Regions from separate parts of the Lactivibrio alcoholicus genome, predicted to be linked through region 2. Evidence: predicted binding sites of a transcription regulator. Region 2 holds the regulator's gene; the other holds the start of a gene.

Region 1 (16,161 bases), 930 kb from region 2:
ACGTCTTTTGCCGTGGACGCATCTCACCTTGCCGACTGGGAGAACCTGTGCGCGACGCGGGATGTCTGTATGAGCATTCCGTCATATCTCGGGCTCGAGGTCGAGGTTGGAGAAATAAAGGGTCCCGGAGAATTGTCAACGGTCAGGGAAGCGCTCTTTTTCATCGGTGGGTTGAACTCGTGGGGGATCAACCCTGACCTTCTCGCGATTTCGAACGGAAGTCTGCACGGAACGTACGACACGTCGACAGGGCAGCATGAGGGGATCGATCTCGACCGTACGCTTGAGATTGCCAATGCGATTCGTCCGTACGGAGTGTCTATCGCGCAACATGGCATCTCGGGGACGCCGCTCGCGAAAGTCTCACGTTTCAATCGTTACGGAATCGCCAAAGGGAACGTAGCGACTCTTTTCCAGAACATTGTTTTCGGTCTGAAGATGGACCTTGATACCGGGAATGCTGTCATCGAGAACGGCTCCTACGTTAAAGAGACCGACCGTGGAATTTCCACGGACCTTTGGAACCAGATCGTCGATTGGGCCGACGGAAAGAAATACAGCCGGAAGAGCGGGGATTACAAAAAAGCGAATCTGCCTTTTGGCGAGGCGATCATGAACGAGCCGAAACCGTGTATCGATCGCATCGTTGCGGAGACGGAAGAATGGGCGACGCGCTTCCTGAAGGCGTTTCACGCTGAAGGTACGGCCGAAAAGGTTGTCGAGACGATCGGAAGGCGCCGATATGACAATGCCGCTCCGGAGCGGCAGGTTCTGCACAAGAGAAGCGAGTTCTCGCCAGAAATGGTTCAGCAGGAACATACGAGCGGCGCCGATTATTCGGATTGAATCCGAACCTCCCGATGTCGGACATCGCACGGAATGATCGGGTCCCTCCGAAATCGTGATTCCTGAGAGGAGCGGCCTTCTTCCGGCTTTCGTCGAGGGAGGCCGTTTTTTCGTTCAGGAAGGTGGATTGGATGCGAACAGGAATACTCCAGCGATACGGTGATTTTCTTCCGGTGACTCCGAAAACGCCGAACCTGTCCCTATGTGAGGGATCGACGCCGCTTGTCCGACTGCTCCGCGTCGGGGAAGAGGCGGGAGTCGAGGTATACGCAAAAGTTGAGGGTGCGAATCCGACGGGATCCTTCAAGGATCGCGGAATGGTCCTCGCGGTGGCGAAGGCGCTCGAGGACGGCGCGAAGGGTATCGTGTGTGCCTCGACCGGTAATACGTCTGCATCGGCAGCCGCATACGCGGCTGCGGCCGGGATCCGGTGTACCGTGCTTCTGCCCAAGGGAAAGGTCGCGCTTGGAAAGCTCTCGCAGGCTTTGGCGTTCGGTGCCAGAGCTGTCTGTGTCGAAGGGAATTTCGATATCGCCCTTCAGTTCGCGAGAAAGGCGGCCGATGAGCTCGGTATTACGCTGGTCAATTCCGTCAATCCGTATCGACTCTGGGGACAGCGATCTTCCTCTTGGGAGATCTGCGACGATTTGTCGGACGCTCCTGACTGGCTCATGATTCCCGTCGGGAACGCGGGGAACATCAGCGCGTACTGCGCGGGATTCGAATTTTACAAGGAAACGGGGAGATCGACGAGACTTCCGCGTCTGATCGGAGTTCAGGCCGAAGGAGCCGCCCCGATGGTTCGAGGAGTGCCTGTCATTCAGCCGGAAACCCTTGCCACGGCGATCCGCATCGGCAACCCCGTGAGCGCGGACAAGGCGAAACGCGCCGTCGAACTGACAAACGGAATGTTTCTCTCCGTTTCGGACCGGGAAATCCTCGATGCGCAGCGTCTGCTCGCTTCGACTGAGGGAATTTTCGCGGAACCGGCATCCTGTGCGACGCTGGCGGCTTTTCTCAGGCTTGCCCGCAACCGCAAGATACAGAGAGGTACGAAAGGCGTTCTTGTCCTGACGGGGAACGGTCTGAAGGATCCGGAAGCGCCGATGCACTATCTCCCCGAGCCGGTCAGCGTTGCCGGAAGCTGGGAAGCTATCCTGGAGGTTCTGTCCCGATGAGCCTGCTGCGGATCAGGGTGCCTGCGTCGAGTGCGAACCTGGGGTCGGGATTCGATGCCGTCGGATTGTCGCTTACGCTGTACAACGTGTTCGATGTCGATGAACTCCTTCCGGCCGGTCGCTACGAAACCGAGATCGTAGGGGAGGGAAGCGGGGAACTCGGCAGTTCGAAGAAAAATCTTTTTATCGAATGTTACGAGACGGCGTGTCGCGAATGGGGGTTTGTGCCTCCGGGGCTGCGGTTACGCTGTCTGAACGTGATACCCCTGTGTCGTGGGCTCGGGAGCTCCTCGAGCGCGGTTGTCGGCGGCGTTTGCCTTGCGAACGCCTTGCGCGACCGTCCTCTCTCTCTCGATGAATTGCTCACGCTGATGGTTCGCATGGAGGGCCATCCGGACAATGTGGTTCCCTCATGTATCGGCGGCATGGTCGTCAGCTGTTGGGATGGCACGGATTTGCGCTATGTCCGGATGCCGCGGTTGCCTGTGTCGATTTCGGCGGTCGTCGCCGTTCCGGCCGTTGAAGTGAGTACGGCCGAAGCCCGCAAGGCCCTTCCGGAATACGTTCCGCTCAAGGACGCGGTCTATAATCTCAGTCGTTCGGCTCTCCTCGCGGCATCGTGGGCGACCGGCAACTGGAAGCATCTTCCGTGGGCGATGGAAGATCGCCTTCACCAGCCGTTCCGTGCGAAGCTCTTCCCGGGAGGGGAGGAGATTCTTCGGGAGGTTCGGAGCATTCCGGGGTGTTCAGGAGTCGCGATCAGCGGTTCCGGGCCGAGTGTTATCGCGTTCAGTTCCCGGAATCCCGAGGAAGTGGCACGGCGTATGTGCGCCGTCTTTACGAGAAACGGAGTTCGCTCCAGGTTCTTCATGCTTTCGGAGGACAGGCATGGGGCGACCGTTCAGAAAAACATCTCCGGGGCTGGATTCTACCATCCCCTCAGGACTGGAGGAATGCGTCGGATGGTTTTCCCTGCGGGATCGTGCGTGACGTCGGTTCAGAATGATCGGGGCGTCGTGAAGATTGCGGTTCTGGGAGTGCCGGATGTTCCCGGAGTGGCTTCTCGTCTGTTTTCCGAACTGGCCGATTCCGGAGTCGCGACGGATATGATCGTCCAGAGCGTCATGAGAGGACAGGTAAACGACATCGCTTTTCTCGTCCGGTCGAAAGACCTCAGTCTGGCCATCGACATTACGCGGCAATTTGCCGGAGAGATCGAGGCACAGGGGGTCACCTACGATACCGAAATCGCCAAGGTTACCGTGTCGGGCGAGCAGTTCAGCGAAGGAACCGCGATCGCGTCGAGGATGTTCTCTGTTCTTGCCGACAGGCGGGTCAACATCGACATGATCGGAGCATCATCCCGCGAGGTAACGTGTGTGGTCGCGTCGTCAGATGCGGAGGAGGCCGTGCGGGCGCTCTCCGAATTCTTCGTCGGTCCGGATGAAGACTGAGTGGTTCTCTCTTTGAGTTCACGACGCTTTTCGGTACAATATCTACGCTTCAAAGCAGAGCGCCTCGAGGAGGGTTGGAAATGCGGCTTCGATTGGTCCCGTCCGTTGTGATTTTCATTCTCCTCGCCGGTGTCGCCTTCGGGGCCGAGGTCAACCTGACTGCGGACTCCATGAGATACGACTCGAAGAAAGGGCTTTTTTTCGGAGAGGGCAATGTACGTCTTTCGCGCGCTGGGCTTGTTCTCGTCGCCCGGCTTGTCGAGGGCGATATGGAGGGGAAAAGGGTGCGGTTCATTGGCGATGTCCGGGCCGATGGAAAGTGGGACGATGACGTCGTCGAACTGGCCTGTGAAGAAGTGGCGACGGGGTTCGAACAGACGCGGAATTACCGTTTTTCCGGAGGTGTGCGCGGACGTTTCGGGAAAAGGATGATCGATGCGGATCTCATGGTTTTGTCCGGAGATGCGTTTTCCGTCGATAAAGTTCGTTCCTTCGTCGATGACGACCTCCGGGTTTTTCTCTCAGCCTCGTCGATCGACGGGCATATCGCGAAAGGTGCCGTCACGGATGTGACTGCGCGTGGCGGAGTAGTGGTCAAGTCCAGCCCTAAGAAGGATCTTCCGACGACGATAAAGGGGGCGCGCGCCGTCTACTCGAAGGATCGCGGGAGTATCGTCGTTTCAGGCGGAGTGACCGCGGTTCAGGGAGATCGAACCCTGAGAGCTGAATCTCTCGTGTATTTTTTATCGTCGGGAAAAATCGAAGCCGTGGGGAAGCCGCAGATCATCTTTCCGCTGAAGGGATCTTCCGAGCCTTGACGGACCGCGTTCTCCAGGGGAAGAAGCTCTGCAAGTCGTACAAAGGACGCACTGTCGTCTCCATGGTGGATATCGATGTCCACATGGGGGAGATCGTTGGCCTTCTCGGTCCGAACGGAGCGGGCAAGACGACGACGTTCTACATGATTGTCGGCCTCGTGTCTCCCGATTCGGGGTCCGTGAACATTCGCGACCGGGACGTAACGCAGCTTCCCGTCTACAAAAGGGCGAAACTCGGAGTCGGATATCTCCCGCAGGAGTCTTCCGTTTTCCGGAGTCTGACGGTTCGGGAAAATCTCGAACTGGTTCTTGAGGAATTGGGTACGGAGTTGAAAGAACGTTCCAGCGTCGTCGAGCACCTTCTCGATGAGTTCGGTCTGACCCGGATTGCATCGACGAATGGATACGCTCTGAGCGGCGGGGAACGCCGCCGTGTGGAGATTGCACGTTGCCTCGCGATCATGCCGAATTTCCTGCTGCTCGACGAACCATTTAGCGGTATCGACCCGATCGCGGTCTACGACATCCAGCAGATCATCCTCAACCTTAGGGCGAAGGGATTCGGCATCCTTCTGACGGATCACAATGTCCGTGACACGCTTGCCATAACGGACAGGACGTATCTGATCCACCAGGGGCAGATTGTCATCGAAGGATCGCCCGACGATGTTGCGCAGAGCGAAGTCGCCCGGAAATTCTATCTGGGCGACAGGTTTTCGTGGTAGAGAGGAATGCTTCCGGTATTTCCTGCACTGATGTGCGTGCAGACGGCTTTTACGGCATACTCGACTCCCGGTGTCATCTTCGAGAAGGGCGAGGTGTCGCCCGGTTGAATTCCTATTATGAGGACGGGAACCTCTTTCGGCAGGAAACCGAGAAGAAGCGGAATCGCTATGCCGTGCGAGGAAAAGGAGATTCCGGCGCAGTCTTCCGGTATCACCCGGCGGAAATCTCCCGGCGCGAGCCCCATGTCCATAGCGTCGACAAGGACCAGCGTGGAAGGCATCTTTTTCCTGACAAGGCCGATGTAGTTTTCGGGAGTCGTCTCGCAGACGACCGCGCACACCCCGCGGTCAGACATCCCGAAGAGGCGTTCCGCAACCGCAACGCCCGCAGCGTCGTCCCCATGAAGCGGATTTCCGATTCCCCAGATCATGATCATCGAAGCGTCGTCCTTTCCCGGAGATAAGGAGGTCTCTCGATGCGGTCCCATGTCGCTTCCGTCGTCCGGAATGCCTTCCTGATGATGGCGGGAACGCTGGCCAGCCGCGTTCTCGGCCTCGCACGCGAAATCATAACTGCTGCGTTCTTCGGTGCGTCGAGACAGATCGATGCTTTCAATATTGCGTACACGCTTGCGAATCTTCTCAGGCAGCTGCTTGCCGAAGGCGCCTTGTCCGCAGCGTTTGTGCCCGTCTTTTCCCGAAGTCTCCAGAACGAGGGGCACGAACGGGCGCTTTCTCTCGCCCGTCAGGCCATGGGTGTTCTGCTGATGGCCGGAAGCGCCGTGGTTGCCGCGGGCATCGTCCTCTCGCCCGTTCTTGTGACGTTCATGGCGCCGGGATTCGACGCCGAAAAAACGTCGCTTGCGATTCTTCTGACACGAAGGCTCTTTCCCTTCCTGCTGATCATATCACTTGCCGCGCTGGCGATGGGAGTCCTCAACAGCGTGGATTCGTACTTTGTCCCGGCCATCGCGCCCGGACTCAGCAACATCGTTTATATCGTCATCCTGCTGATCGCCGCTCCACGGTGGGGGATCGATTGTCTCGTGGCGGCGGTTCTCGCGGGAGGGGGCGCCCACTTCCTCCTGCAATGGCATTGGAGCGCACGTATGGGGATGACGCTGGCACCGGTTCTCCCGGATTTCCGGAATCCCGATCTTCGCCGGATGATGGCGCTTTTCTTTCCGTACGCTGCGGGACTTTCGTTGAATCAGGTGAATCCGATCGTGAGCCGGATGTTCGGATCGTTTCTCAGAGATGGAGCGATTTCTGTGCTGAATTACGCCAATCGCGTCATTCAACTGCCCCTCGGTCTCTTCGTCGTCGCGATCTCGCAGGCTGTTCTGCCGGAGCTGTCGCGATGTGTCTCGCGACCGGACGAATTCAGGGAAATTCTGCGCGACTCGATTCGTTTCGCGCTTTTTATTGTTTTCCCGGTTACGGTAGGATTGGTACTCGTATCCGACGAGATGGTCCACCTGCTGTTCTTTCGTGGCGCTTTCTCGGTGTGGGCATGGCACGCGACGGCATCTTCCCTCGCACTGTATTCCGTCGGACTTCCCGGCATGGCGTGCACGACCGTCGTGATGCGCGGGCTGTACGCTAAAGGGCTTCCGGGAGAGGCCCTTCGCGTGACTCTGATCAGCGTCGTGGGCAATCTCGTGATGAGCTTCCTGCTGGTCCGCTTCTTCTCGTTCGAGGGGCTCGCGTTTGCGACGTCGGCGGCGTTCATTCTCTCCGGCGCAGCCGGGATTTTCTTTCTTTCCTCATCCGTCGGAGGGGCGATCGGAATCTTTCGTTTGGGGTGGACGTCGAGGATTGTCTGCGTTCTTGGATTCATGGCAACGTCCATCCTGATTCTCAAAAGATGGATCCCTTATCCGCTCGACGGGAACAGTCTTGCGAGAGCGTCCTGGCTTCTCGGGATCATGATCGCCGGAGCGATCGTGTACGGAGGGCTGACGTCCCTTCTCGGGTTTCAGGAGTGGCAATGGATTCGTCGCGCTCTCGAGAGAAAGCGATCAAAAGAGATTCGCTGAGAAAACAGCGGAAGGAGATGATTTTTCAATGGCAATGACGAGAAAACTAACATTTTGTACGGTGTTCATAGCGTTGATGGTGCCATGTTTCGGCGTCGCTCTGGCGAATGACGTCGAGGCGATGCTCTCGCAGAGAACGACGTCGCTCTGGATAGAAGGCGACAGGCTCGGCGACATGGTCATCGGGGCCCGGACCCTGATGGAATTCATATACGTCGACAGCGCGCTCTCACGGGTCGCCGCGGAAAACGGTCCGGACGTCCCGGACTGGTTGAACTGGCATGCCCATCATTTCGGCACGAAAGCGACGAAGAAGAGGGTTCTTCTGATCGTTCGTTTCGAAGCACGGAAACGATGGGATCTCGATCCGACCAGGATCCGCATTAACGACAGGAACGTCGTTGCGGAGGATATCCTTTCCCCAAAGGATCTCATTCCGACGGGAGAACTCCCACCCGGCTCGGCTGGATCCTTCGCGATCGGAATTCCCGTTGCCGCGTTTGCGGGAAAGGACGGCGTTTCCGTTGCTTACGGAGAATACTCGACGAATCTCCTCATACCGGGAACGAGGAAATGACGCCCTTTCTGACGCTGGGTATCGAAACGAGTTGCGACGATACCGGTGTTGCACTGCTTGAAGGCGAACGCCTGGTCCGCTCGGAGCGCCTCTCGAGCCAAATAACGACGCACGCGCCGTTCGGGGGAGTCGTCCCGGAATATGCGTCCCGCATGCATCTCGAAGCGACGATTCCTCTCGTCTGCGATGTTCTCGCCGAAGGCGGCGTTACGGATCCGCGAAGAGAGCTCTCCCTGATTTCCGTAACGGCCGGGCCGGGACTCATGGGGTCATTGCTCGTTGGAGTCATGGCGGCAAAGGGACTATCGGCTGGTTGGGGAACACCGATTCTCGGCGTCAACCATCTCGAAGGACACATATTCGCGAATGTCGTAACTTTTCCGGACCTGCATCCTCCGTTTCTCTGTCTGATCGTATCGGGCGGGCACACTGAAATCGTTCGCGTGAGGGATTACGGCGACTACGCCGTGATTGCGAGAACGCGGGATGATGCCGCCGGCGAGACCTACGACAAGGTGGCGAAACTCCTGAATCTCGGGTATCCGGGAGGGCCCGTCGTCGATCGACTCGCCGCATCGGGAGATTGCGACCGCTTCCCGTTCCCGGTTCCCCTCAAGCACGATCCAGTTCTCGCGCTCAGCTTCAGCGGGCTCAAAACCGCGGTTCTCTGGGCTCTCAGAGACTACGAGGGAAGAGAAAGCGAGATCCCGGTCGCGGATGTGTGTGCGTCTTTCCAAAAGGCCGCGATTGATGCGATCGTCTCAAAGGTCGATCTTGCAGTGCAGGAAACGGGAATACGGTCGGTCTGTCTCGCGGGCGGCGTCGCGGCCAATTCGGCGTTGCGCGCGGCCGTTTCCGGCAGCCGGCGCTTCTCAGCCTGGTATCCTCCGCTGAACAGGTGTACCGATAATGCCGTCATGATCGCCGCCGCAGGATACAATGCGTTCCGCCGCGGGAGTCGCTCATCATGGGAATTAAGTGCCGATCCCTCGTGGGAGCTCCCTTTTGAAGAACTGAATATAATAAAGGAAAAGCATGAAAAAACAAGATGACTCGCCATAACTAGCAATAATTCGTCGAGAACCGCCTTGAAGATGCGAACTCCTGAAGGTAGTATCTATCGCGTTCGATTAGCACTCCTTGTTACTGAGTGCTAACACATTTCGCAAAAACGTCTTGCAGGAGGGATTGTAGATGCATCTGAAGCCGCTTGGAGACAGAATCGTCGTCAAAGTCGTCAGCAAAGAGGAACGGACCAAGGGAGGAATTGTTCTTCCCGACACCGCGAAGGAGAAGCCGCAGGAAGGCGAAGTTATGTCCGTGGGCACCGGCAAGGTCCTTGAGAACGGCCAGAAGCTTCCGCTTGAGGTCAAGGTCGGCGATCGCATCATTTTCAGCAAATATGCCGGAACCGAAGTCAAGATCGACGGCGAAGAATACGTCATTTTCAGTGAACGCGACGTCCTTGCCGTTATCGAGAAGTAGCACACCAGACTCTGGAATCTTTCAAGGAGGGTATTCACATGGCAAAAATGCTTTCTTTCGGTGAAGAAGCCCGTCGCGCGATGCTTCGGGGAATCGATAAAGTTGCCGATACCGTCGGCGTCACACTTGGCCCCAAGGGGCGCAATGTCGTGCTCGAGAAGAAGTTCGGATCTCCGACGATCACCAATGACGGCGTGACCATCGCCAAGGAGATCGATCTCGAGGATCCGTACGAGAATACGGGCGCGCAGCTTTTGAAGGAAGTCGCCTCCAAGACGAACGATATCGCCGGTGACGGAACCACGACCGCAACGGTTCTCGCCCGTTCGATCATCCGTGAGGGAATGAAGAACGTCGCCGCCGGGGCGAACGGAATGCTCATGCGCCAGGGGATCGAGCGCGCCATCGATATTTGCGTCGACGAACTCAAAAAGAAAGCCATTTCCGTCAAGAACCGCGACAAGATCGCCCAGGTCGCCTCGATTTCCGCGAATGACAAGGCCGTAGGTCAGCTGATCGCCGAGGCCATGGCGAAAGTCGGCGAGGATGGAGTCATCACGGTCGAGGACAGCCAGACCGTCGGAACGACGCTTGAGATGGTCGAGGGGCTTCAGTTCGACAAAGGGTACATCAGCCCCTATATGGTTACGGATCCCGAGAAGATGGAAGCCGCGCTCGACGATGCCTACATTCTTATCCATGACGGAAAGATCAGCAATATCAAGGATCTCCTTCCGACGCTCGAGAAGGTCGTTCAGACAGGGAAGCCTCTTCTGATCATCGCCGAGGATGTCGAAGGTGAAGCCCTCGCGACGCTTGTCGTGAACAAGCTGCGTGGCGTCATGCAGGTTGCGGCCGTGAAAGCTCCGGGATTCGGCGACAGACGGAAGGCCATGCTTGCGGACATCGCTATCGTCACAGGCGGCCAGGTCATCAGCGAAGAAGTCGGAATCAAGCTCGACAGCGTCGATCTCTCAATGCTCGGACGGGCGAAGAAGATCCGCATCAAGAAGGAAGAGACGACGATCGTCGAAGGTGCCGGCAACAAGGACGAAATCAAGAAGCGCGCCGCTCAGATCAAGAAGGAGATCGAAGACTCCACGTCCGACTACGACAAGGAAAAGCTCCAGGAACGTCTTGCGAAGCTCGTCGGCGGTGTGGCGGTTATCCAGGTCGGTTCCGCGACCGAGACGGAGCAGAAGGAACTCAAGCACCGTATCGAAGACGCGCTGAACGCGACGCGCGCCGCGGTAGAGGAAGGAATCGTCGCTGGCGGTGGAGTGGCCCTTCTTGCCTGTTACGAGCCGCTCGAGAATTATGCCGCCACGATCGAGGGCGACATGAAGACGGGTGCGCAGATAGTCCTGAAGTCACTGACCGCTCCGCTTCACCTGATCGCCGATAACGCTGGCTTCCAGGGTGACGTCGTTGTCGAGAAGGTAAAGAGCCTGAAGAGCGGATTCGGGTTGCAGGCCGTGACCGGCGAGTATGTCGATATGATCGATGCCGGAATCATCGACCCCGTGAAGGTGACGCGCAGCGCTCTCCAGAACGCCGGTTCGATTGCCGCGATGGTTCTCACGACGGAAGCCATCGTTGCCGACAAACCGGAAAAGAAGGAGCCCGCGATGCCCAAGGGTGGCATGGGCGGCATGGAAGACATGTACTAGAATCAGGCAATCTGAAAAGCCCCCGCGAAAGTGCGGGGGCTTTTTTTGTTCGATCGGTTTTCTGCTATGATACGTTACGGATCCAGAAATGACGATACGGAGGAGATCCCGTGGAAAACATAATAATTCTCGATTGCGGGTCGCAGTTTACGCAACTTATTGCGCGACGGGTCCGAGAACTGGGAGTTCACAGCGAGATACTGCCGTGGGACGCCGAGGAAGGTCGTATCCGTGCGGGAAATCCTGTGGGGGTGATTATTTCAGGAGGGCCGCAGAGCGTGACGGAGCCTGACGCGCCGGATATCGACGACGTCGTCTTTTCACTGGACGTTCCCGTCCTCGGCATCTGTTACGGGATGCAGCTCATGACCCGGAAGTTCGATGGCCGCGTTTCGTCCGGTGCATCCAGGGAATACGGACGGATGCGAATCGGAAGGAGGCCGCGACCGTCGCATCTTCTCGATGGACTTCCCGATTCATTCGAGGTCTGGATGAGCCACGGAGACCATGTCGATCGAATTCCGGAGGGATTCGAGCTCCTGGCGGAAACGGAAGGACAGGTACCTGCGGTTATGGTGGATGAGGGGCGTGCTCTGTACGGCCTTCAATTTCATCCTGAGGTTGCCCATACGCAGCACGGGAACGACATCCTGTCGAATTTTCTGTTCCGTATCTGCGGATGCAAGGGAGACTGGGATCTCGGAGACTGGGTCGACAGAATGGTGCGGGAGATTTCTCAAACGGTGGGAGACGGCCGCGTTCTTTGCGCATTATCGGGAGGAGTGGACTCGACGGTCGCTGCCGTTCTAACATCGAAGGCCGTAGGCGACCGCCTGAGCTGCGTCTTCGTCGACAACGGCCTTCTCCGTCTGGACGAAGCCGCCTCCGTTCTCAACGGATATTCGAAACTCGATCTGAACGTCAGGTCTGTCGACGCTTCCGAACGCTTCCTGTCCGCGCTCAGAGGCGTTTCCGATCCCGAACGGAAACGGAAGATCATTGGCGAGACGTTCATTCGCGTTTTCGAGGCAGAGGCATCCTCGGTGCAGGATGCGCAATGGCTGCTTCAGGGGACGCTGTATCCCGATATCATCGAGAGCGGGCATAAGGGGAAGAGCGCTTCCGTAATCAAGAGTCACCACAATGTCGGTGGATTACCTGAGAACATGAGGTTCGAGGTTCTCGAACCTCTCCGCGATCTGTTCAAGGACGAAGTCCGGAAGATCGGGGCCTTACTCGGAATTCCGTCATCCATTCTTACGAGAAAACCCTTCCCGGGGCCCGGACTCGCGGTCCGGTGTCTCGGAGATGTAACGCGGGAGCGACTGGATGCCCTGAGAAAAGCGGATGCGATCTGTACCGATGAACTGTCCCTCTGGGAAGGCTATGCGTCGGTGTGGCAGGCATTCTGTGTCCTCTTGCCGGTTCGCACCGTTGGGGTCATGGGAGATTCGCGAACCTATTCCGAAGCCGCGGTCGTACGGGCAGTTGAATCGTCAGACGGAATGACTGCGGATTGGGTCCGGATTCCGTACGATATTCTCGATCGTATCGCCCGCCGGATATGCAACGAGGTCCCGGATATCAACCGGGTCGCACTCGATATCACGAGTAAACCGCCTGCAACGATCGAATGGGAATGACGGTTCGTTCCGCACGGTTCGGATGAAGCTGTAGCGGAATGCAGGAAAGGAGCGTGATTGTTTGCACAGTGAAAGTACTCGGGATGACAGAAAGATTCGCGGGTGGTTTATTCCGTTTTTTCTGACGTTTCTCCTTTTGGGGGCTCTTTCGTATTCCGTAACTCGGAATCTTCTTCAGCCGCTTGCGTGGTCCGCACTTTTGTCATTTTTCGTTCTGCCGGTATACAGATTCCTGAACAATCGGCTTCTCAGGGGACGGTATCCCAGCGTCGCCGCCACGATCACGAGTACTCTCGCCTTTGCGCTCGTCCTGATACCAGCCGTCATCATCGGCGTCGTTGCCGCGCGCGAGGGGATCCGCTTCTACGGTAGGATCGCGGACATTCTCGGGTCGATGACGCCGGGATCCACCTCCTATATTTCCGTCTTTGTTCCCGATGTGATTCTCGCGAAGGTTCAGCCGCTCCTCGACCAGTACCCCTACCTCAAAAACATGGTCGAACAGGTCGGAACGTGGGTTACATCCACGATCGCCGAAACGTCGAAATCCTTTCTCGGAAATGCGTTCAGTATCGTATACAATCTTGTCGTCATCATGGTCGCCTCGTTTTTCATGATACGTGATGGACATCTGATCGTCGATTACCTTATGGATATCATGCCGCTTCCTCTGAGAGAACGCGAGGCTTTTCTCTTCCGAACGAAGCAGATCCTTCAGGGCGTCGTATTCGGAGTCGTCCTCACCGCCGGCATTCAGGGAACTCTCGGAGGAATGGGATGGTGGTACGTGGGGTTGCCATCTCCGGTTCTCTTCGGAGCGATGATGGCGTTTATGGCCTTGATCCCCCTTGTAGGAACCCCTTCGGTATGGCTTCCCGGATCTCTGTACCTCCTGTATTCGGGCAATATGAAAGGGTGTATCGTCCTTCTTCTGTGGGGTGTGTGTGTCGTCAGCATGGTGGATAATTTTATCCGCCCTATTTTCATCTCCGAGGGTGGAAACGTGCATGTTCTCATCGTGTTCGTCGGAGCGCTCGGAGGCCTTGCCGCATGGGGATTTCTCGGAATTTTCCTCGGCCCTTTGAGTATCAGTATGTTCGTCTTTATTCTCGATAGTTACAGAAGAATGTGGAAGACCTACGTGGGGGAGAAAACCCCGGAGAGAGAGGCCGTTTCCACAAAAGAACGCAGAACGTGATCCTGGAAAAGCGGGGTGGTTGCGTATCGGTTGTTTTTGTGGAGGGAAATAACTATAATTGTTCCCGTTGTGTATTCTTCAGGCCCGCCCGAAAGGCAGGCAGTCTTGTTGTGAGTTTTCTTCCGGGGAGGTTTCATTGATGGGTGTGTTCGTTATCCTGCTTACCGTAGTTACGGGTATCCTGGCGCTGGCGTATGCGTTCAAGACGTACCAGAAAATCATGAGCTTCAATGTCGAAAACGATCGGATCGTCGAGCTTTCGGATATTATCCACAGAGGGGCAATGGCTTTTTTGTTTCGTGAGTATAAGTGGCTTTTCCCGTTTGTCATCGTCGTTGCCGGATTGCTCGGATGGCAGGTCGGTGTCGCTTCCGCCGTTTGTTTTGTCTTGGGAGCTCTCTGCAGCGCCGCTTCCGGTTTCTTCGGAATGATCGTCGCGACGCGGGCGAACGGAAGGACTTCATTTGCGGCGATAACGGGCGTCAATGAGGCGTTGGGGATTGCCTTCGGCGGTGGCAGTGTCATGGGGATGTCCGTCGTCGGAATAGGCGTTATCGGAATCGCGGTTTGTTACATGATCTTTCAGGATGCGAACATTATCACGAGCTTCGGCATGGGAGCCAGTTCGATAGCGCTCTTCGCCCGCGTCGGAGGTGGGATCTACACGAAAGCGGCCGACGTCGGCGCGGATCTCGTCGGCAAGGTCGAGGCCGGAATCCCGGAAGACGACCCGCGGAATCCCGCCGTCATCGCCGACAATGTCGGTGACAACGTCGGTGATATCGCTGGAATGGGCGCCGACCTTTTTGAATCCTACGTGAATTCGATCATTGCTGCAATGGCGGTCGGTATTTCCGTGTATGGCGGCCGCGGAGTCGTGTATCCGCTGATGATCGCAGCGGTCGGCATCGTTGCGGCTCTGCTCGGAACCATGTTCGTCAAGGTCGATGGATCCGGCAACAAACATCTTCAGCCGTACATCGAGAAGCTGAACCGAGGCGATCCTGCTGCGGCACTTCGGAACGGGACGTTCATCACCGGCGGCATCCTGATTGTCGTCTCTCTCGTGATTACGAAGGCGATGCTCGGCGATCTCAACATCTTCTGGGCGGTTGTATCCGGCGTTGTCGCGGGTGTCCTCATCGGCTTCGTCACAGAGATTTACACGTCGGGCGACTACGGGTCCGTCAAGCATATCGCACAGGCGTCCGAGACGGGACCGGCCACGGTGATCCTGTCCGGATTAGCGGTCGGCATGAAGTCGACGGTCATACCGGTATTCCTCGTGTGTGCGTCGATTCTCATCAGTTTCAAGTTCGGCGGACTGTACGGCATTGCGTGCGCGGCGGTCGGAATGCTCTCGATTACCGGTATGGCGCTGAGCGTTGACGCCTACGGCCCCATCGCGGACAACGCGGGCGGAATCTCCGAAATGAGCCACCTTCCGCCTGAAGTCCGAAAGATCACCGATAAGCTTGATTCCATCGGAAATACGACGGCAGCTATGGGGAAGGGACTTGCGATCGGATCTGCCGCCCTGACGGCGCTCGCTCTTTTTGTCGCGTTTGCCCATTCGGTCAAACTGACATCGATCGACCTTCAGGATCCGAAGGTCATGGCGGGGCTCTTCATCGGAGGTATGTTGCCGTTCCTTTTCAGTGCGCTTTCCATCGAAGCGGTCGGCCAGGCGGCGCAGGCGATGATCGACGAGGTCAGACGGCAGTTCCGCGAAATTCCTGGGATCATGGAGGGAACCGCACGGCCGGAATACGAGCGATGCGTCGATATTTCGACGGCTGCAGCCCTTAAGAAGATGGTGATTCCGGGACTCCTTGCGGTCGTTTCTCCTGTTCTGGTCGGATATCTTCTTGGCGCTCAGGCACTCGGCGGACTCCTTGGCGGTTCGATCGTGACGGGAGTCATGCTCGCGATTTTCATGGCGAACTCGGGCGGCGCCTGGGATAACGCCAAAAAGTACATCGAAGAAGGGCATCACGGCGGAAAGAAAACACCGCAACATGCCGCGGCTGTCGTCGGCGACACCGTTGGCGATCCCTTCAAGGACACGGCCGGTCCGAGTCTGAACATCCTCATCAAACTCATGTCCGTTATCGCTCTGGTATTGGCGCCTCTCTTCATATAGAAATCGAATACACAAAGACCCGTTTGGCGGGGGGAGGGACGGAGGTCCCTCCCCCCGCTCTTCATCGAAATGGGAGGGCTTATGTCCGATTCAGTGCAACGCGTCAAGGAACGTCTCGATATCGTCGAGGTCATCGGGGAATATGTCCGACTCCGGAAGGCAGGGAAGAACTACCAGGGGCTGTGTCCCTTTCATTCCGAAAAAACGCCTTCCTTCTCGGTATCCCAGGAGAGGCAGACCTATCATTGCTTCGGATGCAACAGAGGGGGGGATGTAATCAGTTTCGTCATGGAGATTGAGGGACTCGATTTCCCATCGACGCTGGAGATGCTTGCGGAAAGAGTCGGAGTCGAACTCCCGAAGCATGAAAAGAGAGAGACGCGTA
Region 2 (16,161 bases):
GGTCAGCCGCGTCGAGGGAGAACTCGTCGTCCAGGCGTATCTCAAGGGTGGAAGCGACGCGACGGCGCTCGCGAAACGCATCCGTTCGGTATCGTACGTTCGCGATGTTCGCGTGATCTCGCCCGAGGAAGCGCTCGACCGACTCCGCGCGAAGCTCGGCAACCAGGCCCGAGCCGTGACGCTTCTCGGGGAGAATCCACTCCCGTGGGGACTCGAGATTCAGGTGGAGAAGGCTTCGTTCGTTTCAATGCTCGTTCGGGATCTGGTCGCATTGCCCTCGGTCGAGGAAGTCGTCTATTCGGGCCAGCTTGCCGACAAGCTTTCGCGGATCTCGGTCCTCGCGACGCGCGTATCCGCGGTGATCATGCTCCTGGGAGCCGTCATCAGCTCCCTTGTGATCTTCAACACGATCCGCATCGCGCTCTATTCGAGAAGCGAAGAGATCCGGGTCATGCTTCTCGTGGGAGCGACACGGACGTATATCGCATTCCCGTTCGTGTTGCAGGGATTGTTTCTTGGTACAATAGGTGCCGCTGTTGCGAACGGTGTCCTTGCGGCGGGATACGCCTATGCGGTCAACGTCCTGAAATTGACGCTTCCCTTTGTTGTCCTGCTCAGGAATACGCCTTTCCTGATAAAGTTCCACCTCATTCTCCTCGGGACCGGCATGACGCTCGGATGGATGTGCAGCTGGTTCGCCGTGAGCCGGTTCATCAGCGGGGCGAACCGCCCCGAATGAGGAGCCCGCGGAAATGACGGGGCGTGGGAAATGGGTCTTCGGATGCCTTCTCTTCTTGCTGGCCGCGTCAATCTTCTCCGGGGCGGGATGGGGAGCGCAGGAGCCGGATATCGACGAGAAGATCTCCCAGGAAGAGCGCCGCATGCGCGCGCTCGAATCGCAGATTTCGAAACATCGTGAACTCGTCCGTGAGATGGACAAGAAGGAAAAAGGAGTTCTGAACCGACTCAGCGATCTTGATCAGCGAAAGCGGATGACGGAGCACAAGATCCGCATCCTCGAACTCAAGGAGACCAAGGTTCAGGGGTCGATCACCGAACTGAAGCGGACGATCCGCGAAACCGAGAACCGCATCGGCGATATCACGGCGATGCTCAGGGAGCGGCTCACGGCCATTTACAAGTATGGCGGCATTGCGGAGTTCAACCTGTTGCTTTCGTCCGCTTCGGCCCACGAGGCCATGGCGACGTCCGTTCTTCTCGGGCGTATCGCCCGGCAGGACGAGCAAATGATCGAAGAGCTCTCCCGCAGGAAGGCGATTCTGGTATCATCGACGCAGGAGTTGCAGAATCAGAAGAAGCAGCTCGAGACGCATCAGCAATCGCTTTCCGGGGAGCGGGTCCGTTACAGGGCGAGCATTTCCGAACATAACGCGCTGCTCGACCGGGTGCAAAGGGAACGCCAGGTCCACAAGGCGGCGATGAAGGAGCTTGAGGACGCACAGAGAGAGATCAGCAGAACGATTACGATGCTCATGAAAAAGAAGGCCGAGGAAGCGGCCCGGGCGCACAGGAGACCCGACAGTTCGCTTCTGATGGCGCGAGGAAGTCGTTTCGCGTGGCCTTTGCGCGGCGAGATATCGAGCCCTTTCGGAGTGAGGGTGCACCCGACGTTCCGGACGAAGATCATGCATACCGGAATCGATATCCGGGCGCCGAGGGGGACTCCTGTCGCGGCGGCCGGGCCGGGAGAGATCCTGTATTCCGGGTGGCTTCGCGGATACGGACAGGTCGTGATCATCGACCACGGAAACTCGTTGACGACGGTCTACGCGCATCTCTCGAGTTCCGTCGTCGAAGAGGGAATGCCGGTCAGGGAAGGACAGACCGTCGGGACTGTCGGCTCGTCCGGGACGGCGACCGGAACGCATCTGCACTTCGAGGTACGGGTCAACGGTGACGCGAGGGATCCCCTTGCGTATTTGCGTCGATAGAGAAAGGCCAGGAGATCATGTTCTCACGGGTGAAAGCAACAATCGGAGGTTTTGTCGTCGGTGCCGGCGTAGCGGCGTGTCTTTTCTATTCGGTTTCCGCGCCCGGAAGAGTCGTCGCCCATGCGGACAACATGGACGAAATTTCGAGAGTATCGCCCTTCAAGCCCCAGTCGTTGTGGCTTATGAAGCAGGCGAGAGCGATCATAGAGACGTATCAGATCGATGCCGTCAGCAAGGACGTTCCCGAGGACAAGATGCTGTACGGCGCCATCAGGGGAATGGTCGCCGCATGGCAGGACCCGTACACCCGCTTTGTCGATCCTCCCCAGCTCAAGGAAGAACAGATCGAAATGGAGGGGGAGTACGGCGGGCTCGGGATCTACATCGGACAGCGTGACGGCAGGACTCTCGTCATCAGTCCGATCGAGGATACTCCGGCCGACCGCGCGGGACTCAAGCCGCAGGACCAGATCGTCAAGGTGGGGGAGGAACTGATTCTCGGGTGGGAATCGGAGCGCGTCGTGAAAATGCTTCGCGGGAAGGCGGGGACCACCGTCACGATATGGGTGCGGCGCGAGGGTGTTGACAAGCTTCTCAGGTTCGATATCGTGCGCGAGGTGATCAAGCTCAAGTCGGTCCGCTCGGAGATGCTCGACAAGACGACGGGGTATCTGCGTCTCTCGCAGTTCCAGCAAAAGTCCGCCGACGACGTCCGTGAAGCGGTTCTCGCGCTCCAGAAGAAGGGAGCGAAGGGGATCGTCTTCGACCTTCGCAACAACGGCGGCGGTTTGCTCAACGGCGCCGTCGACATCTCGGACATGTTCCTCGACAGCGGTCTGATCGTCGGGATGAAGGGCCGCGTAGACCGTGCGAACGATGAAATTTACGCAACCCCGGGAGTCCTGACTGCGATGCCGATGGTCGTTCTCATCAACGAAGGAAGCGCGAGCGCTTCGGAAATCGTCGCCGGAGCGTTGTCGGATCACGGAAGGGCGCTGCTCGTAGGAAAGAAGAGTTTCGGGAAGGGATCGGTCCAGACGCTGTTCAACATGTCCGACGGGAGCGGAATCTATGTGACGATCGCGCGGTACCATACACCGTCGGGGCTTGTGATCGACCATGTCGGGCTGACGCCGACCGTTCAGGTTGACGGGGAACTGACGAAAGAGCACGCGAAGGACAAACAGCTGATCCGGGCCCGGGAGGAACTCCGGAAGCTCATGCGGGCAACCATGCAGGTGTCGGCCGAAGGAACGGACCCGGAATCCGAATGAGGCGCCGGAGTCATCGAGCGCTCGTCTCTTTCTGGCTGTTGCTTGTCGCCGCTGCGTGGACGGCCGGATATTCGGCTGCCGTGTGGTGGAATTCCCGGAATGCCCCGGAATCGAAATCAGGTGCGGATGCCGGGAAAAAAAGCATATCGGTCGTGTCGGAAGCCCTGAAAGGTGAGAATAGGGTGCCGGTTCCGTCTCCGGTTTCATCGGACCGGCAGCCGAAAAAAACGGATTCCCGCGGACTCGTTGCGATCATTGTCGACGATATGGGGACATCCGTTCGGATTGCCCGGGAACTGTCGTCCATGACGCTTCCGCTGACGTGGTCCCTGATTCCCGGACAGCCGCGAAGCGAGGCGGTCGCCCTGTTCGCGAAGGAAAAGGGAATTCCGATGATGATCCATATGCCGATGGAACCCGTCGGCAACGGATACGACCGGAATTTTCTGGTCGGCGTGACGACATCGCCGGATGTTGTCCACGACGAAGTCCGGCGAATATTCCTGCTTTATCCGTGGGCTATCGGAATGAATAACCACATGGGATCACGCGCGACAGCCGATGCGGGGACTATGCGAAATCTGATGAAGGCGATGAAGGGCACTGGGAAATTCTTCGTCGACAGCAGGACGACATCAGCATCCGTTGCGGTGAAAGAAGCCCGGGACGCGGACATTCCGGTCGCAGCGTCGTCCGTGTTTCTGGATCATGAGTCAACGCCGGAGTATATGACCACGCAATGCGAACGGATGGCGCGGATCGCGAGGAAACGCGGCTGGGTGATCGCCATCATTCATCCGCGTCCGAAAAGTATGAAATTGCTTCGGCAACTGGCAGAAACGCCGCCTGACGGTGTTCGGTTCGTCACCATGCCGGAGATTATGGACAGCGAAAACGGACCGATGAGGAGGCTTGCACCGTGAAGGGAAAAGTTGAGATCATCATAGGAGCCCAGTGGGGTGACGAGGGGAAAGGGCGTGTCGTCGACTCTCTCGGAGGCAGAGTGGATGTTTTTGCCCGGTATCAGGGCGGAAGCAACGCGGGGCACACCGTCATCGTCGATGATAAAAAGTACGTGTTTCACCTCCTGCCCTCCGGAATGTTGTATCCCGGAAAACTCTGCGTGATCGGAAACGGCGTCGTCGTGGATCCGGAGCAGCTCTTGGACGAGATCAGGGATCTCCAGTCGAAAGGCATGGATCGTGCGCGACTTATCGTCAGCTCTTCGGCGCACGTCGTCATGCCGTATCACAAGATCATCGACAGGGCGCAGGAGGAGTTCCGCGGCAAGGGCAAGAAGATCGGAACCACGGGGCGGGGAATCGGACCTGCGTACGTCGACAAGTACAGCAGATGCGGCATCCGGATCGAAGACCTCTTCAGGCCGGACGTCCTGCGCGACAAACTCGAATTCAACCTCGAAGACAAGAACCGCATTCTGACGCGTCTGTACGACCTCGAACCGTTACCGTTCGACGAGATCTACACTCAGGCCGTCAACTGGGGGAAGGCCCTTTCCGCATATGCCGGCGATGCGTCGCGTATTCTGTACGAAGCGATGGAATCCGGAAAGACGGTTCTCTTTGAAGGAGCGCAGGGGACTCTGCTTGACATCGACCACGGGACGTATCCCTACGTCACGAGTTCCTCCCCCGTCGCCGCGGGCGGATGCGTCGGTCTCGGCCTCGGTCCGAACTCCGTCGACAGGGTTATCGGAGTCGTCAAGGCGTACAGCACTCGTGTCGGAGAGGGACCTTTCCCGAGCGAAGATACCGGCGCCACCGGACAGATGCTTCGGGAACGCGGCGGAGAGTACGGCGCGACGACAGGACGTCCCCGCCGTTGCGGGTGGCTCGACATGGTCGGGCTGAAATACGCCGTCCGCGTAAACGGGATGACCTCTATCGCACTGACGAAACTCGATGTTCTTTCCGGCCTCGACGAAATCCTCGTGGCCGTTGCCTACGATTCAGAAGGAACGCGACTGGATCACTTCACGGGAAGCGCCGGTGTCCTCGCAACCGCGAAACCCCTCTATGAGCGCTTCGAAGGCTGGAAGGAGAACATAGCCTCCTGCAGAACTTTCGAGGAACTTCCTTTTGCAGCGCAGACGTATGTTCGCTATATCGAGAGGGAAACCGGTGTTCCCGTTCAGCTGATCGGCGTAGGTCCCGAAAGAGACGAAACGATTCTCCTGGGGTTGTAGGAGGGGATTCTCCCATCATTCCGACGGTTCGGCTATGCTCCTCGGGAGACGCGAACGGCATTCGCGATCTCGAGGAGCTTTTTTCTTCCGTTCGCTGGGAATGCGGACTCATAGAACGCGAACTCGACGATCCGACGCTCGGCGTTCTGTATCCCGGGGCGTTTTTTCCGGATTTTCTTGTGGGTTATGCGGCGGTGCAAAGGACGACCGAAGGATTGTTCCTCATGAACATCGTCGTCCACGGAAATTACCGGAGGCACGGGATCGGATCGTCGCTTCTTGCGGCGATATTCGAGATGGGAGGGTATCTCGGATGTTCCGGAATCCGGCTCATCGCGAAATTGACGGACGAGGCCGCTATTTCCTTCTATACCGGCATGGGGTTTTCGAATACCGGAAAAAAGGAGCGATACTATTCGGACGGGTCCGACGGAATCGGAATGGAGCGGAGCCTGGAGGATGAGCGGCAGTGGTGGATACGTCGGGCGAGGATATAATGCGATCATCATTGTCCGGAGGACGAGCGAACCGGAAAGGGACAAAAAAGGGCTCCCGCCTGAATCGCGGGAACCCGGTGATTGCAATGGTGGGCGACACGGGGTTCGAACCTGTGACCTCTTCCGTGTGAAGGAAGCGCTCTTCCACTGAGCTAGTCGCCCAAAACGCAGCGTATTATACCTTCGGTTTCGGCAAAACGCAACTCCGGAGCGGGCGCATTATTTTCCGGTAAAGTGACACATGCTTCAAAATTATTCCGTATGCTGTATAATCTCGCTCGGTGGTGGTGGAAGTCTATGCCGGACTTTTCTGTTCTTATGTCGGATCCTGAGCTGTGGTCTTACTGGGGCTTCGAACCGTGGGCGTCGAATGCAATGAAGGGCGTCCATCGCAGGGTGACGATCGTCAAGGACGGCCTTCTCGGAGAGGTGTGCCGATACTTCGCTGACGATTGCATCGTGTGGATTCACGCCGGTGAAGCGGATATGCGGCATGTCCTCGAGAACGGAAAACCGGAAGTCGATCTGATGACGCAGCGGTATCTCTTTGTCGTCGGACCGGCCGTGGTGTTCCGGAAGATCCGTTCGTTCTACATGGGCTTCCGCGGGTATCTCGAGGTCCATACGTACACTGTACACGGCGTGTACGACAAAAGAATCCGCGATCTCGCGCAGCTCGTGGACAGAGCATGGGATCTTGCCAGCGCTCGAACGAAAGAGGAGGTGGTTGAGACACAGGGTTCGCTCGAAACGGCGTAACGGTTTTGTTTCCGGAGCAACGATTATTTCCCGGAGGTGACTCACGTGCTCGCAATGCTGTTTCTGATCGCTGTCGTTATTTTTACTGTCGCGTACAAGATCTATGGGAAATACATGGCCGATATCTACGGTCTCAGTGACGCGAACAAGACGCCGGCCGAGGCCATGTACGACGGAATCGACTATTGTCCCGCCCATCCGGCGGTTCTCCTCGGGCACCATTTCGCATCGATCGCCGGAGCGGGCCCCATCGTCGGTCCCATCACGGCGGGCGTCATGTTCGGCTGGCTTCCAGCCTACCTGTGGTGCGTCATCGGTTCGACCTTCCTCGGCGGCCCGCACGATATGGGTGGACTCGTCTCCTCCATGCGCCACGACGGAAAGTCGGTCGGCGAAGTCGTCGACCGCTGGATCGGACGGAAGGGCAAGTTCCTTTTCCTCTGCTTCACGATTCTCGCACTCGTTCTCGTCGTCGCGGTCTTCCTGCAGTTGTCGGCCAACACGTTCAAGGCCGACCCGGCCGTCGCGTTCTCCGCGACGCTCTACATGGTCATGGCGGTCATTTTCGGCATCCTGATCTACAGATACAATACGCCTCTCTGGCTCATGACGGTCATCATGGTCCCGATCATCATCTACGCGTGCTGGTACGGCAACAACGCGGCATGGGTGAAGGCGACCTTCGGCGCGAGCATGGAAACATGGAGATGGTGGCTCGCCGGGTACATCTTCCTTGCGTCCGTCCTTCCCGTCTGGCTCCTGCTTCAGCCTCGCGACTACCTCGCGTCCTACTTCCTCTATTTCGCGGTCATCATCGGAACCGTCGGAATGCTCATGGGCAGCAAGTTCCAGGTCACTCTTCCCGCGTTCAAGGGGTATGTCGCGGGCGGCCAGTACCTGTGGCCGATGCTCTTCATCATCGTCGCCTGCGGCGCCCTTTCCGGATTCCACGCACTTGTCGGCAGCGGTACGACGTCGAAGCAGATCCGCAAGGAAAAGGACGCGACGCTCGTAGGCTACGGCTCGATGCTTCTCGAGGGCGTCGTCGCCGTCATCGCCCTCGGTACCGTCATGATCTCCGGAGCGCTCGTCAACAACGACCCCGTTTCCACCTACGGGGCCGGTTTCGGAAAGTTCGCCGAGCTTGTCGGAATCGATCCGGTCGTGGGCAAGTCGCTCGGACTTCTCGCGATCAACACGTTCCTTCTGACCTCCCTCGATACCGCGACGCGTCTCGCGCGGTATCAGATCCAGGAACTCTTCAACATGAAGGTCGACCGTTATACCGCGACGATCGTGACCGTCGCCGCTTCCATGGCGCTGCTGCTTCTCAAGACCCATGCCCCGGATGGAAAGGTAATCCCGGCGTGGGCGGCCATCTGGCCGATCTTCGGAGCGGCGAACCAGCTCGTTGGCGCCCTCGTGCTCCTTGCGATCTCCGTCTGGGTCGCGAAGGGACTCAAGAAGAGCAACACCTTCCTGATGCTTCCGATGTGGTTCATGCTCGCGACGACCGTCGCTGCCCTGTACTTCCTCGTCTCGGGCCAGCTGAAGTCGGCGACGCCGAACTACCTTCTCGTCGTGGTGGCGATTGTTCTCTTTGTCCTTGCGATCATGATGGTTCTCGAAGCGTTCGGAGCGCTCAGGCGTCCGGAAGCGGAACCCAAAAGGTAGGATTCAGGCTTTGAAACGAAAAAGCCGGAGCTATCGAGCTCCGGCTTTTTCGTTTCTCCAAAGGCCTACTGAACGCCCCCGCCGACACTGAAGGTTTTTGAACTCCAGGATTTCCCGCGCTTGAGAGGCTCTCCCCCCAGGAACTCGAGGAAATGGCTGCCGCAGTCAGGACACTTCTTGACGGGGGCGCCGTCCTCAAGTTCAAACTCAGACTTGCACTCAAGGCATCGAAACTTCCCCATACTGATTCACCTCCGTCTCGCAAAATCGTGAATGTGCCAAGTACCGGAAGAAATTATAGCAGAGTCGTTTCTTCCCCGTGCATACTTCGGGTCTGTTGTGTATATTTGCGACAGTCATTCATGACTCAATCGAAGGAGGGGCGAAATGAACAGCGATATTTCCTGTGTCATCAGCGGCGCCGCCGGACTGGGCATACAGACGGTCGAGGAGTTTCTCTGCGGCATGTTGCGTCGGGCGGGATTTCACGTCTTTGCGAGTCGCGAGTACATGTCCCGCGTTCGGGGCGGGAACAACTCCACCGAGATTCGCATCGGAACGAACGATGTTCGGGCGTTTTCAGAACGCATTGACTTTCTTTTTCCGCTCACTCCGGGAGTTCGGACGAATATCCGCCGGAGACTTGGCTCCGGGACGACAATTGTCGCGGACGCGGGCATTTTCGGGGATGAGTTCGTGGAAACCGGTGTCACGTTCGTGAATGTCCCGCTCGAGGATATGACGAAGGAACTCGGCGGGAAGGTGTACGCGAATATGGCGGTGGCGGGCATCGTTCTCGGTCTTGTCGGCATTCCGATTCAGGAGATCCTCGACGAAATCGGCCGGTTCTTCGGAGACAGGGCCGATATCGTCGGAAAGAATGCGGACGCATGTTCGAGAGGATATCGCTTCGGGGAAAAACTTCGGAACGATTCGACGCCGGTCCTCCGGAAGACCGGCGCATCTCCGGCGCATCGGATCCTGCTCGACGGTTCCGACGCCGTAGCACTCGGCGCGGTAGCCGGCGGATGTTCCTTCGTGGCCGGGTACCCGATGTCTCCGGCCACGGGAGTTCTGACGTTTCTCTCGACGCATTCGGAGCGTTTTCACGTCGTCGTGGAGCAGGTGGAAGACGAACCTTCGGCGATCAATATGGCTGTCGGGGCCGCGTATGCGGGGGCTCGCCCGCTCGTGACGACGTCGGGGGGCGGTTTCGCCCTGATGGCGGAAGGAATCAGCCTCGCAGGCATCATGGAAGCGCCGGTCGTCGTGCATCTTTCGCAACGACCCGGGCCGGCTACGGGAATGGCGACGAGGACGGAACAGGCGGATCTCGAACTGGCGCTCTATTCCGGGCATGGAGAATTTCCGCGGGCGATCTTCGCTCCCGGGTCGGTGGAAACCGCGTTCAGCCTCACGGCGAGGGCCTTCGACATCGCGGAGCGATACCAGACGCCCGTGATCGTGCTGACGGATCAATACCTGATGAATACGCTCTATGACGTCGCGATTCCGGATATGAGCCTTCTGTCGTCCGTCGGGCGGATCGAACCGACACGGCCGGAGTACAAGCGGTATGCGCCAGGTGCGGACGGAATATCGCCGAGAGGTGTTCCCGGGTACGGCGAAGGACTTGTCGGGGCGGACAGTCACGAACATGATGCCGAAGCGCATATTTCAGAGGATGTCGACGTACGTGTCGCGATGAACGCGAAACGCCTCGGAAAACTCGACGGTCTCCGGAAGGAATCGATTCCCCCGATGCTCTACGGGCCGAAGGACTACGGGACTCTGCTCGTCTGCTTCGGTTCGACGCGGGAGATCGCGCGCGAGGCGATCGATCTTCTCGGACGAAGCGACACGGCAGTCCTCTCGTTCGAACAGGTCTATCCGCTTCACGAGGCTGCCGGGGCCTTTCTCGCCGCGGCGAAGCGCGTCGTCGTCCTCGAAGGCAACGCGACGGGACAATTCCGGCGCCTGCTGCGCGCGACGTTCGGCGTCGAGGCCCGACATTCGATACTGAAGAGCGACGGATTTCAGTTTTCGGTCGAGGAAACGGTACGTCGTCTGTCCGCGATCCTTGAAGGAGGTGATGGAGCATGACGCGGGCGAATCCGTTCGATATGGACCACACGGAACTTTCCTGGTGTCCCGGATGCGGTGACTACGCCGTTCTCGACGCCCTCAAAAAGGCGCTTCTCGATCTCGGTCTCTCTCCCGGTCAGGTGGTTCTCGTCTCCGGCATAGGACAGGCCGCGAAGATGCCGCATTATCTCCGTTCGAACTTCTTCAACGGGCTTCACGGTCGGGCGCTCTGCGCGGCCACCGGAATCCGGGCGGCGAACCCCGAGCTGACGGTGATTGCCGTCGGCGGCGACGGCGATATGTACGGAGAGGGAGGAAATCACTTTACGCACACGTTGCGGCGGAATCCCGACCTGACGGTGCTCGTGTGCAACAACATGGTGTACGGCCTGACGAAGGGACAGGCGTCACCGACGAGCCCGCGGGGATTCGTGACTCCCATGCAGCGCAGGGGGGTCCGCGCAGAGCCGTTCAATCCGCTCGCCGCCGCGCTGGTCCAGGGAGCGACGTTCGTCGCGCGGGCGTTCGCGGGCAATATCGATCACATGGCGGGCGTGATCGGAAGGGCCATTCTCCACAAGGGCGTGTCACTGGTCGATATCTTTCAGCCCTGCGTCACGTTCAACAAAATAAACACATACGCATGGTTCCGCGAGAACACCTATTTTCTCGACGCGGACCGGGACGCGGGGAACTTCGATGAAGCGCTCCGTCTGGCGCTGTCACGAACGCCGTATCCTCTCGGCATCCTGTACGAGGTGGAAGGGGCCGAAACCTTCGAATCCGGACTCGGCGCCTATGCGGACGATTCCCGCCCGCTCTTCATGAGAGAGCCGGACCGCGACGCGGTCCGGGCGTATCTGGAGGGGTTGCTGTAATCTACGGAACGCTCCGCACAGCCGAAACGAAGATCGAAAAGACGGAAATCCCGCCCTCCTCTGAGGGCGGGATTTCCGTCTCAATCGCGAGGCGCCACGGCCGCCAGAAGCTCAGCGAAACCCACGGAGCATCGCGATCCGTGACACTGTGCCTGCGACAAAGGATGATCGGCTCGTCCGGGCATTCTTCCAGCGGGGACGGAGACGGATTACAGAGACGTAATCCGTCTTATGGAAGGATCGGAATCCCGTACCGCCTCGGACAGACGACCGACGGATAGCCCGGACTCGGGGTGGATCCATTCCGGACAGATCTGGGCGAGGGGCGTGAGGACGAATGCCCGTTCCGTCATTCTCGGATGGGGGATCTCGAGGTCCGGTTCATGGACGACCATGGAATCGACCAGAAGAATGTCGAGGTCGATCGGTCGCGGACCCATCGGCACCTCGCGTGTCCGCCCGAGCTCCGACTCGATCCTGAGCATCTCGTCGAGGAGGCGGCGCGGGGACATGTCGGTCGAGACGACGATGCACGCGTTGAGGAAGCGTTTCTGGTTTTCCACTCCGACGGGTTTCGTTTCGAATACGTCGCTTCGAGCCGTGACGTTCACGCCGCGGTTCTCGAGAAGATGAACCGCCTGGCGAATGTTGTTCAGACGGTCTCCCATATTGCTGCCCAGGGCTATTGCGACACGTATCATAAAGACGCCTCCTGAATTTTGCCGATCATCGCCAGAATGGCGGCGTTTTCGCGGATGTCGTGGACACGGAGGATCGAAACGCCCCGCATCGCGCAGTATGCCGTGACTGCCAGAGTCCCGGAAAGGCGGTCTTCCGGAGCGTCGCTTTTCAGGGTCTTTGCGATGAAGCCCTTTCGCGAATGTCCGACGCACAAAGGAAGACCGAAACGGGTAAAGGCTTCGATCCAGCGGAGAATTCCGACGTTGTCCTCGAGGCGCTTGCCGAAACCGATTCCCGGATCGAGAATGATCCGGTCGCGCGGGACTCCCGCGTGTTCGAGCTCCGCGAGTTTTTGCTCGAAAAAAAGAAGCATATCATCAAGAAGATTGTCATAGTACGGTGCGTTCTGCATTGTCGCCGGAGTTCCCCTGATGTGGGACAGAACGTAGGGAACCCCGGACCTCGCGACGGCTCCGAGCATTTCCGGATCGAGTCCGTACGCGGAAATGTCGTTGACGATATCCGCCCCCTCGCGTATCGCCTCGCGCACGACGATTCCCTTGTAAGTGTCGACCGAGAGCACGGCATCGGGGAACGCGGCCCGGATTGCGCGAAGCGGCGGCAGGAGACGGCGCAGTTCTTCCCCGGCGTCCGCCGGATCTGACCCGGGACGTGTCGACTCCGCCCCGATATCGATGATCGCGGCTCCCCGGGCAAGCATATCGCGTGTCCGTTCGACGGCGGTCTCTTCCGATACCCTGCTTTCGGGGTGAAAGGAATCGGGGGTGACATTCACGATTCCCATGAGGACAGGCGTCTGTCCAAGTTCGAGACGGCGGTTTCCAGGAAGTCGCAGTGTCCAGCCACGCTTCCCGCGACCGGCGAAAGCATCCGAGAGCGATGTCCGGATCTCGTCGAGTCCCCAGCACTGAAGGTGCTTCAGCTTTTCGAGGAGCGAGGCGATCTGCCCCTCGCTTCCGAAAAGGAGGACGTCGCTCCGTTCGACCGTCGCGTTGATGACGCCGCGATTGACGACAGCATCCCCTCCACGGGAGAGAATCTCCTGTTTGATGAAGGCCGCAGCCCTGAAATCGGCCCCGGGAACGTAGAAAAAGAGCGTGCCGGCTTTGGGGAGAAAAAACATGGCCGACCTGGGATCGGCTCCGATGGTACGGATCATTCTCGACAGATCGTCTGCGGAATCAAGTCGGATCGAAAAAACCGGCACGATAGTCCCTTCCTCTGTTGTCGATTGATGGACGAAGATTGCACAACGTTAATGATCATACGGCCTCGTGCGGGAACGGTCAAGAAAAACGCTCACATCCATTCCGTTTCAAAGGAATCGAGGTGAGATGTGTCGTTGAGCCCATGCATCATGAACCCCCGCTGATCCTCGTGAATGACGACGCTGATGCTCGCGGTATCCATGTGGATCTTCCAGAAATAGGGTGTCGGAATTCCCAGCATTCCGGCGATGAGCGGCTTGAGAACGGTCCGGTGGGAGACGATCGCGATCCTGTTCCCGCGATGGGCGGAAACGAGCTCCCGGACGAAGTCGAGCGAACGACGCATGACGTCGTCGAGCGTCTCGCCTCCGGGGACCTCCAGGGTCTCCGGGTTGCGCATCCAGAGGCTCCATAGTTCGGGGTATTCCCTGGCGATTTCATCTTTCTTCCGGTTTTCCCATTCCCCGAGACTCATGTTGTTCAACGCCTCGTCGGAAACGAGCGGGACCGAGCACGACGCCGCGATCGCTTCGGCCGTCGACATCGCCCGAAGGAGAGGGCTCGTACAGACGACCGAGGGGTGCAGGCGCGTCATGGCGCGGGCGCACGCTTGCGCTTGTCCGGTTCCCCGTTCGTTCAGGGGAAAATCCACGCGCCCTCTGAACCGTCCCTCGACGTTACCCGCGCATTCTCCGTGTCGTATCAGGAAAAGGGTCGTACGCTCGCTGCGATGCATGAAAAAGCTCCTTTCCGCGGGGGTGGCCCCACTCGAACGTTCGCTATCTGACCAGTATTGACAATGATCCGAATGCTTGCTACTCTACCTGTGCCATTCAATTGTGCTGGCACTCATCGATGTCGAGTGCTACTACAGCAAGGGAGGTGGAGCGAATGCTTACCGAACGGCAACTCGAAATCGTCCTTGCGGTTGTATATGAGTATATCCGATCGGGGGAACCGGCGGGTTCCCGCACGATCTCGAAAAAATACCTGCGGGGGTGCAGCCCCGCGACGATCAGGAACGAGATGTCGGATCTCGAGGAACTCGGTTTTTTCTCCCAGCTCCACATGTCCTCGGGACGCCTGCCGACGTCGCGCGCGTACAGGGTGTACGTCGATTCCATCATGCAGCGGAAGCGACAGGACGTATCAGAGGCTGACATCCTGAAGGGAGATATCCGGAGTCAGGAGGTCGGAATCGAATCGCTGCTCTCGCACGTGACGCAGCTTCTCGGGCGCGTGACGAACTACGTCGGTGTCGCCGCCGTGTCGTCGCTCGAGAACACTGAAATCCAGAAGGTGAACTTCATCCCGCTCGGCGGCAGCACGGCGCTTCTCCTCATCGTCCTGAAGGGAGGGCTCGTGCATCACACGAACGTTTCGTTCCCGTGCGACATGCGGCCGGATACGCTCGACGAACTCGCCCGCAGGATCAATTCGGTGGCGCTCGGGCGTCCGTGGAGTCAGGTCAGGACGATCCTTCACGACTACGTCGTCGAAGGGCTCGAACACTACTCGGAGCTGTGCCGTTCGACGATCGCCCAGATGGACACGTCGCTGCGGGAACACAATTACCGCGTGTTCATCGGCGGCGCGAAGAATATCCTGTCATTGCCCGACTTTCAGGATATCGCGAAGCTTCAGGCGGTTCTCTCGCTCCTCGAAGAAGAAAAGGCCCTCGCGGACATGGTGGAGAAGTGTGCCGTCTCCGGGACGATGAGCGTCACCATCGGCGAGGAGAATCAGGAGGAACTCAGGGAATGTTCGATGGTTCTCGTTCCTGCCGTTACATCGGGACAGAGAACCGTTCTCGGCCTTCTCGGACCTTTGAGGATGGATTACGAACGTTCGATTTCCATCCTTGAATCCGTGGCGGAGAGCCTCGAAGAATCCCTCTAAGGAGGAAAGAGATATATGGAAGATCCGAAGAAAGAATGTCAGGCCTGCGAATTGCCGGAAACGGCGGATGACGCCGAATCCAGGGCGCCGAACGATGTCGCCTGCGACAGGGAGGCGTGCGATTTGGAGACGGCGTCTCTCCACGAGGAGATCGAGACGCTGAAGCGCGAGAAGGAAGAATTCCGTTCCGTCGCGCTCGAGGCGAAGGCCGATCTCTACAACTACAGGAACCGGGTCGAGCGCGAGCGCGAAAAACTTCGGCGTTCCATCGCGGCCGACAGGGCGGCTGCGTTCCTTCCGGTCCTCGACAATCTGGACAGAGTGTTGCAGGTCCCCGGAGACGCGGATGTCGCGTCCGTTCTCAAGGGGGTCTCTATGGTCCGCGAGCAGTTCGTGTCCGTAATTCTCGATATGGGGATCACCCGGATCGAGACAGTCGGCAGACCGTTTGACCCCGTTCGTCACGAGGCTGTTTCGACGGAATCAGTTCAGCAGGAAGACCGTGACGGAATCATACTCGAGGAATATCTCGCCGGGTATGCCTCAGAGGACAGGGTTCTACGCCCGGCCCGCGTCCGTGTCGGAACCTACGTGAAGCCGCAGGATCCCTCGTAAAGCCGCAGGATCTCTCGTAGCTTTCATTCCCGGAGCGTTACGCTCCGGGCTTTTGCAGGAAACATAACGGAATCCGTATCCGAAAACGATGAGGTGAACGTGAAATGCCGAAAGTTGTGGGAATAGACCTTGGAACGACAAACAGCTGTATCGCGGTTCAGGAAGGGGATAACGTCACGATCATCCCCAACACGGAAGGAATGCGGACGACGCCGTCCGTCGTCGCCTTCACGAAAGAAGGAGAACGTCTCGTCGGACAGCTCGCGAAACGCCAGGCGATCGTGAATCCGGACCGGACGATCATATCGATCAAACGGGATATGGGAACCGACCGGACCGTGAACATAGACGGAAAGAAGCACACGCCCCAGGAAATCTCCTCGATGATCCTCCAGAAGCTCAAGAGGGACGC

What was found. Region 2 encodes HrcA, which represses chaperone genes, less so after heat shock. Its sites were predicted from a motif close to TTAGCACTCNNTNNNANNGAGTGCTAA; they were not measured.
Region 1: the regulator HrcA is predicted to act here: its motif matches at 8,768-8,794, upstream of groES (co-chaperone GroES).

Annotation. Positions count from the first base shown of each region.
Region 1 is NZ_AP042471.1:3,042,829-3,058,989, forward strand. It holds gene ACZ5IU_RS13980 (class II fructose-bisphosphate aldolase) at 1-846, shown strand, start outside; gene thrC (threonine synthase) at 978-2,024, shown strand; gene thrB (homoserine kinase) at 2,021-3,478, shown strand; gene ACZ5IU_RS13995 (hypothetical protein) at 3,559-4,296, shown strand; gene lptB (LPS export ABC transporter ATP-binding protein) at 4,293-5,021, shown strand; gene ACZ5IU_RS14005 (hydrogenase maturation protease) at 4,994-5,458, opposite strand; gene murJ (murein biosynthesis integral membrane protein MurJ) at 5,498-7,060, shown strand; gene ACZ5IU_RS14015 (hypothetical protein) at 7,089-7,637, shown strand; gene tsaD (tRNA (adenosine(37)-N6)-threonylcarbamoyltransferase complex transferase subunit TsaD) at 7,634-8,689, shown strand; gene groES (co-chaperone GroES) at 8,832-9,122, shown strand; gene groL (chaperonin GroEL) at 9,161-10,792, shown strand; gene guaA (glutamine-hydrolyzing GMP synthase) at 10,903-12,435, shown strand; gene ACZ5IU_RS14040 (AI-2E family transporter) at 12,572-13,633, shown strand; gene ACZ5IU_RS14045 (sodium-translocating pyrophosphatase) at 13,773-15,776, shown strand; gene dnaG (DNA primase) at 15,858-16,161, shown strand, end outside.
Region 2 is NZ_AP042471.1:430,429-446,589, reverse strand. It holds gene ACZ5IU_RS02245 (cell division protein FtsX) at 1-739, shown strand, start outside; gene ACZ5IU_RS02240 (murein hydrolase activator EnvC family protein) at 753-1,952, shown strand; gene ACZ5IU_RS02235 (S41 family peptidase) at 1,982-3,226, shown strand; gene ACZ5IU_RS02230 (divergent polysaccharide deacetylase family protein) at 3,223-4,149, shown strand; gene ACZ5IU_RS02225 (adenylosuccinate synthase) at 4,146-5,432, shown strand; gene ACZ5IU_RS02220 (GNAT family N-acetyltransferase) at 5,447-5,929, shown strand; tRNA gene ACZ5IU_RS02215 (tRNA-Val) at 6,017-6,091, opposite strand; gene ACZ5IU_RS02210 (hypothetical protein) at 6,305-6,688, shown strand; gene ACZ5IU_RS02205 (carbon starvation CstA family protein) at 6,734-8,362, shown strand; gene ACZ5IU_RS02200 (2-oxoacid:acceptor oxidoreductase subunit alpha) at 8,750-10,465, shown strand; gene ACZ5IU_RS02195 (thiamine pyrophosphate-dependent enzyme) at 10,462-11,325, shown strand; gene folK (2-amino-4-hydroxy-6-hydroxymethyldihydropteridine diphosphokinase) at 11,535-12,026, opposite strand; gene folP (dihydropteroate synthase) at 12,023-13,234, opposite strand; gene ACZ5IU_RS02180 (histidine phosphatase family protein) at 13,327-13,971, opposite strand; gene hrcA (heat-inducible transcriptional repressor HrcA) at 14,127-15,134, shown strand; gene ACZ5IU_RS02170 (nucleotide exchange factor GrpE) at 15,150-15,749, shown strand; gene dnaK (molecular chaperone DnaK) at 15,854-16,161, shown strand, end outside.